Linked DNA regions of Trichocoleus sp. FACHB-46. The protein of the gene in region 1 interacts with the protein of each later gene in a pairwise test. Links are inferred from orthologs where the notes say so. Each region holds a gene or a part of one and is shown in the gene's direction. Other genes may lie near its edges.

Evidence for each region.
Region 2: the proteins of H6F72_RS14145 (region 1) and sfsA interact in binary tests that used the Escherichia coli proteins (3 or more experiments, as listed by UniProt). The link is inferred for Trichocoleus sp. FACHB-46 from one-to-one orthologs.

Annotation. Positions count from the first base shown.
Region 1 is NZ_JACJOD010000024.1:61,683-64,838, forward strand. Bases 267-3,097 are described here. They hold H6F72_RS14145 (glutamate-5-semialdehyde dehydrogenase), read left to right. Parts: upstream 267-945; coding sequence 946-2,250; downstream 2,251-3,097. Other genes in these bases: H6F72_RS14140 (histone deacetylase), read right to left, coding at 267-827; folB (dihydroneopterin aldolase), read left to right, coding at 2,312-2,719; H6F72_RS14155 (prohibitin family protein), read right to left, coding at 2,997-3,097. Also shown: more of H6F72_RS14140, read right to left, coding at 1-266; more of H6F72_RS14155, read right to left, coding at 3,098-3,156. UniProt on the Escherichia coli protein: Catalyzes the NADPH-dependent reduction of L-glutamate 5-phosphate into L-glutamate 5-semialdehyde and phosphate. The product spontaneously undergoes cyclization to form 1-pyrroline-5-carboxylate.
Region 2 is NZ_JACJOD010000031.1:26,880-30,204, reverse strand. The notes cover bases 152-3,151. They hold sfsA (DNA/RNA nuclease SfsA), read left to right. Parts: upstream 152-1,288; coding sequence 1,289-2,014; downstream 2,015-3,151. Other genes in these bases: H6F72_RS18245 (actin-binding WH2 domain-containing protein), read left to right, coding at 2,838-3,151; H6F72_RS18250 (actin-binding WH2 domain-containing protein), read left to right, coding at 2,095-2,775; H6F72_RS18260 (DUF3095 domain-containing protein), read left to right, coding at 152-1,386. Outside these bases: more of H6F72_RS18260, read left to right, coding at 31-151; more of H6F72_RS18245, read left to right, coding at 3,152-3,325. UniProt on the Escherichia coli protein: Binds to DNA non-specifically. Could be a regulatory factor involved in maltose metabolism.

The DNA of each region.
Region 1 (3,156 bases):
GAGTCGTATCCAGAGAAAATCAGAATCAAATCGGGAGTCCAAGGGATTTGGTCCAGCGCAGACTGAAAGGCAGATAGGCTCTCGTTGACTCGGTAGAACTGACCCGTCAGCCCCATCTTGGGCGGGAAGTCATCGGCGAATCGGGCAGGTAGCAAAGGAATATTGCAATGCCCCACGGCTTCGGCAGCTGTCGTGGTGCCACGTTTCAAATCTGAAGCTTTGGCCATGTACAGGTCGATCGCGCTATGAATGCTCAGGCAATATACGCTGCGATCGCCACTGAACATAGATTGCGTGCCATCACCATGATGAATATCCCAATCCACAATTAAGATTTTCTCAAAGCCTTGCTCTTGGGCATACTTTGCAGCTGCGGCTAAAGGATTGAGCAAGCAATAGCCATGTCCCCAATTAGCATGAGCATGATGGCCAACCAAGCTAAAGCAGTAAGCTCGCTCTAAGTTGCCTTGTTTCATCTGGGCGATCGCCTCAAATAAGCCACCCAGCCCGTAAGCATATCCAGGTAGGCAATGCTCCAGTCCCCAGCAACCACCGAGAAGATGCGGCATCTCCAGGTTGAACTTCTCTAGTGGTTTTTCTGCCGCCAGCAACACTAACTGTTGCAAATACTCTCTCGTGTGAACTCGCAAGTATTCACTGTATTTCACTCGTCTGACTGGGAGCGATGGATAATCAGAGAGGCTTTTTTCAAGTTCTTGCCGAACCTTGCTGTAGTGCGGAAATGAATAACCTTTGAAGGGAATCAAATGACTCGGCTTAGACGTTTGACAAGTCTGGGGGTGAAGATAGGTGGCGAATTTAGGCATAGATGGTCAGGAGAAAAAGTTAGAGGAATGATGGATAGACAGCATTCACCGCTACGATTTAAAGGACAAGTCGAGATTTGCTAAATTTTGGCTTGCTTGTGGCTTTCTATCTAAACCTATGATCGCGTCTCAAGTTGCTTCCCTGTCTCTTCCCGATCTGGCTCGGCAAACCCGTCAAGCTGCGCGTAAGTTAGCGACCTTGCCAGCCGAGGCGAAAAATCAAGCGATTGAAGCGATCGCCCAAGCCTTAGAAGTTGCAGCTCCAGAAATCTTGGCTGCCAATGCTGCCGACTGTGAAGCCGCCCAAACCGCAGGCATTAGTAGTTCTCTCTATGCTCGCTTAAAGCTGGATGAAAGCAAACTAAAAGCCGCGATCGCCGGAGTCAGAGATGTGGGTCGCTTAGCCGATCCGGTAGGACAGGTGCAAATTCACCGCGAACTCGACCAAGGCTTGGTGATGAAGCGGGTTTCTTGCCCGTTGGGTGTGTTGGGCGTAATTTTTGAAGCTCGTCCCGATGCGGTGATGCAGATTTCCTCACTGGCGATCAAGTCTGGGAATGGCGTGATCCTCAAAGGCGGCCAAGAAGCGGTACGTTCCTGCGAAGCCCTTGTTAGAGCGATTCATACAGGTTTAGCCCAGACCGAAATTGATCCTGCTGTAGTGCAACTCTTGACCACTCGCGAAGAAACCTTAGAACTGCTCAAGCTCGATCAATATGTGGATTTGATTATCCCCAGAGGTTCCAATTCTTTTGTGCGTTTCGTCCAAGACAACACGCGGATTCCAGTCTTAGGACATGCCGATGGTATTTGCCATTTGTATGTTGATAAAGGCGCGGATATTCGTAAAGCTGTGGCGATCGCCGTAGACTCTAAAACCCAATATCCTGCGGCTTGCAACGCGATCGAGACGTTGCTGGTTCACAAAGACATTGCTTCTGAGTTCTTGTTAGGGGCCACTTCTGCGCTTCAGGCCAAAAATGTAGAACTGCGGGGAGACGATCGCACCAGAGCCATTTTGAATATTGCTGCTGCGACCGAAGCCGACTGGTCTACTGAGTACAGCGATCTGATTCTGTCGATTAAAGTTGTGGATGACTTGGCCGCTGCGATCGACCATATCAATACCTATGGATCTCGACATACCGAAGCGATCGCCACCGAAGATCCCAAAGCTGCGGCTCAGTTTCTCGCTGAAGTGGATGCTGCGGGGGTATACCAAAACTGCTCGACTCGCTTTGCTGATGGTTTCCGCTACGGCTTTGGAGCTGAAGTGGGCATTAGCACCCAAAAAATGCCGCCTCGCGGTCCTGTGGGTCTAGAAGGGTTGGTAACTTACAAATACGAGATCACCGGAGACGGGCACATTGCTGCCACCTACGCTGGCCCCGACGCCAAACCATTTACCCACCGAGATCTGTAATAACTACCTCTCTTGCAACACATCACTAAGGGCGAATGGCCATTCGTCCCTACAGACCACTTTGGTTTCAACTGCCTTACCGCTGAATCGACACATGGATTGCATTCAACTCACAGGAATTCGCGCTTACGGTTACACAGGCTTTTTGCCAGAAGAACAAGTTCTGGGCCAATGGTTTCAAGTAGATTTAACCTTGTGGCTGGACTTGTCTAAATCGGGATCCAGCGATCGCATTGAAGACACTCTGGACTACCGCAACGCCATCGAAACGGTGAAGCAACTGGTTAAAACCAGCAAATTCGCTTTGGTCGAGAGATTAGCCAGCGCGATCGCAGAAGCTTTGTTGGAACTACCTGCCCACCCCGATCAACCCGTCGTGGAGCAAGTCCGAGTGCAGTTGTCTAAACCTGCTGCCCCCATTCCCGATTTTGGTGGCAGAATTACCATCGATATTACCCGTACTCGTTAGCAATCCTCATCCAAACCCACTCAAAACAGAAACTCCACCTCCGTGCATGCCGCTACAAAAGGTGGAGCTATAAAACCCAGTTAGGAGGTATCTTAAAAACCAAGGTAGCCCTAGAAATCTAGACTTTTCCTGACTTTTAACAAGTTCTTAAGCTATCAGGTTGAGGTAAGTCTGCTTTGGTGGCGATCGCTACCATTTAACTGATCACGCCTCTTAAAGGTCAATGCTGTTGATCCATGCGTTACGGCTGCGCCTAACACGCGCTACCCGATACGGCCTAACGACGTTGGTTTAATGTCGCAGGATCGATATTGACTAGCGGCAGAGTGCCATTGCCACCCATGACAGTCGGAAAGCGGCCATCCCATTTTTCGATCGCCTGCTGCTGCAATAGCTCTGAGGTTAAAGTCAGTCGTTGCAATCGCTGAGCTTCAGCT
Region 2 (3,325 bases), on another replicon or contig:
ACTATACGGAAACTAAGGCAGAGTTAGCCTATGAGCACCGAGCAATTTTATGCCAAGCTCCCGCGCCTCAAGGAGTTTATCGAGATTACCCAGCCGCACAATTTTGTGGATTTGCCCCACGACTGGCATGTGGTGATTACAGATATTGTGGGTTCGACCCAGGCCATAGAAGCAGGGCGTTATAAAGATGTCAATCTGTTGGGTGCTTGCTCAATTGTGGCTGTGCTCAACGTTGCTAAATCTGACGAGATTCCCTTTGTCTTTGGGGGTGACGGAGCTTCTATTTTGATCCCTCCCGCTTTGCTGGAGCAGACGAAGCAAGCCCTACTAGCGACGCAACAGGCTGCTAAAACAAGATTTGACTTAGATCTCAGAGTGGGGCTGGTTCCAGTTACCGACGTTCTGGCTGCTGGCTTTGAAATTAAAGTGGCCAAGTTGCAAGTCTCAGAAAACTACAGCCAAGGAATATTTACGGGTGGGGGTTTAACTTGCGCTACTGAGATGGTGAAGCAGGATATCCCGAATAATCCTTATCAGCTAAAACCCTCAACTCAACCACTACAACCTGATTTTTCGGGTCTGGAGTGCCGCTGGCAAGATATTCCTAACCAGCGGGGCGAAGTGCTGAGCATTTTGGTGCTGGCAATGGGTTCTAAAAAAGAGCAATACCTGACCTACCGAACCGTTATTCAAAAAATCCAAGAAATTTTTGGCGAGGATGCAGATTTACATCCGGTTGCTGCCAAAAGTCTTCAGCTTTCGTTTCAGCATTCCAACTTGTTACCGGAAGCAAAAGCACGGGCCACCTCTCAAGCTTGGCTACCCCAACAGATGTACTTGCTGAAGGAAAAGCTAGAAAATTTTCTCGGCCGGTCCTTCATGAAATTTGAGACTAAGGTGGGTGACGTAGATTGGGGTGCTTACAAACAGATTGTCACAGCAGCCACAGATTACCGCAAGTTTGATGACATGCTGCGGATGGTGATTGCGGGCACAGCCGACCAGCGGGAACAACTGAATAGCTATCTAGAAGCTCAATACAAAGCGGGCAAGTTGGTGCACGGAATCCACCTATCCGATCGCGCCCTGATGACCTGCTTAGTGTTTGAACGCAACGGGCAGCAAGTACATTTTATTGATGGTGCAGACGGGGGGTATGCTCTGGCCGCGAAAGCAATGAAAGCTCGACTCCAGCGCAAAGCAGCAAACTGGTCAGCCTATGTCAAGATGATGAAGTTGCGAAAAGTGAACCAGCGTCAAAGTGGCAGTTCACTCGAATTTCATACAGATGACCGCTTTAATCTACCAGTACCCGACGCTTTACCCCGGCATTCTCCTCAAGCGCTACAAACGCTTCTTCGCAGACATCGAGTTGACCAACGGTGAAGTGATTACGGCTCACTGTCCCAATACAGGGCCGATGAGCTGCATTTCTAAACCGGGTAGCTCGGTGTATGTGTCGCGCAGTGACAGCCCGACGCGAAAGCTGCCCTACACTTGGGAACTAATTGAGGTGTATGAAAATGGGCCAACTTGGGTAGGAGTCAATACTGCCATGCCCAACCGCATCGTCAAGCTGGTACTAGAAAACAAACTGATTCCAGAACTGGGAGACTACAGCGACATTCGCTTGGAAGTGGCTTACGGTCAAGAAAAAAGTCGGTTGGATTTTCTGCTGACGGGTGAGAAGTTAGAACGCCCGATTTATTTGGAAGTAAAAAGCACAACTTGGTGCGAAGGCGATCGCTTGGTGCGCTTCCCAGACACGGTGACGACACGGGGCCAGAAACATATTCGTGAACTGGCGGCGTTGCTTCCAGAAGTCCGACCCGTCATGCTCTACTTTATTAATCGGGGAGACTGTACGCACTTTGCCCCCGGTGACGATCGCGATCCTGCCTATGGCAAACTTTTGCGGGAAGCGGTCGCTCAAGGGCTAGAAGTGTTGCCTTGCCGCTTTGAAATTACCCCCGAAGGTATTTACTACTTGGGCTTGGCCGAGCTGGTGCTGTAATCTCTATCAACCAGCCTCAGCTTTTCCGTAATGGGCAACAACACTTGTGTAGTTAGGCGAACCCCCTTTCGGGTGAGTTTATGAACTACTTTTCGGTGCTGATTACACTGCTACGCGATCGCAAAGATTTTATTGATGAGGTGCGTCAGGGAATTCGGCTTAATAGCAAAATCACCTCTTTGCTAATTTCTAGTTCGATTCTATTTGCCATTTACGGAGCGGTAATTGGTGCTTTTGCTGGACCTTTGCAAGCGCTATCTTCTGCAGTAAAACTACCAGCACTTTACCTGATTACCCTGATTATTTGTCTGCCAACTTTATACTTTTTTAACATCATCTTTGGCTCCAAACTAACTTTGGGCCAACACTTTGTAGTTTTGCTAGGTTCAGCGGCAATTATTAGCATTTTGCTATTTAGCTTTGCTCCAGTCACTCTATTTTTCCTAGCGACAATTGATAACTATCAATTCTTTAAGCTGCTCAATGTCGTAATTTTTGGAATCACTGGATTCTTAGGAATCAACTTTCTCTATCACAGTCTCCAAGCGCTATCGCCTCAGGATTCAGCAGGGCAAGCAACTCGTACACAAATTTTGCAGTCTTGGCTGATTCTTTATGCTTTTGTGGGCAGCCAGCTAGGGTGGACACTACGCCCCTTCTTTGGCGCACCAGGAGAACCCTTCGAGCTGTTTCGAGATATGCAGGGAAACTTCTACTTGAATGTAATTCAATCAATTTTAGAAGTTTTAGGTCTGCGTTGATTTTAGATTTTAGAAGCAATTAGGCTACGTACTACAGGATTGATGTTGGTTGGCATAACAATATGAACTACTTCACCGTATTAATTACGCTGCTTCGCGATCGCGAGAATTTTGTCGATGAAATTCATCACAAAGCTCGCCTAAAAACCAAGATTACGGCTTTACTAATTTCTAGTTCAATTTTTCTGGCAATCTATGGAGGAATTATTGGCGCTTTTGCTAGCCCGTTGCAAGTTTTTTCCTCTGCAATTAAGCTGCCTGCCCTTTATTTGATTACACTCATCATTTGTTTGCCAACACTCTACTTTTTTAATGCTTTCTTTGGTTCAAAACAAAGTATTAGTCAAAGCTTGGCTCTCCTACTAACCGCTATTTCGATTACGGCAGTACTCTTATTTAGCTTTGCTCCTGTCACGTTATTTTTTCTGATTACAATTCGCAATTACCAATTCTTTATTCTATTAAATGTAGTAATTTTCGCCCTCACGGGATTCATCGGCATCTCCTATCTCTATCAAATCATGCGGCCTGAGTCTGAACAGCTAGAACT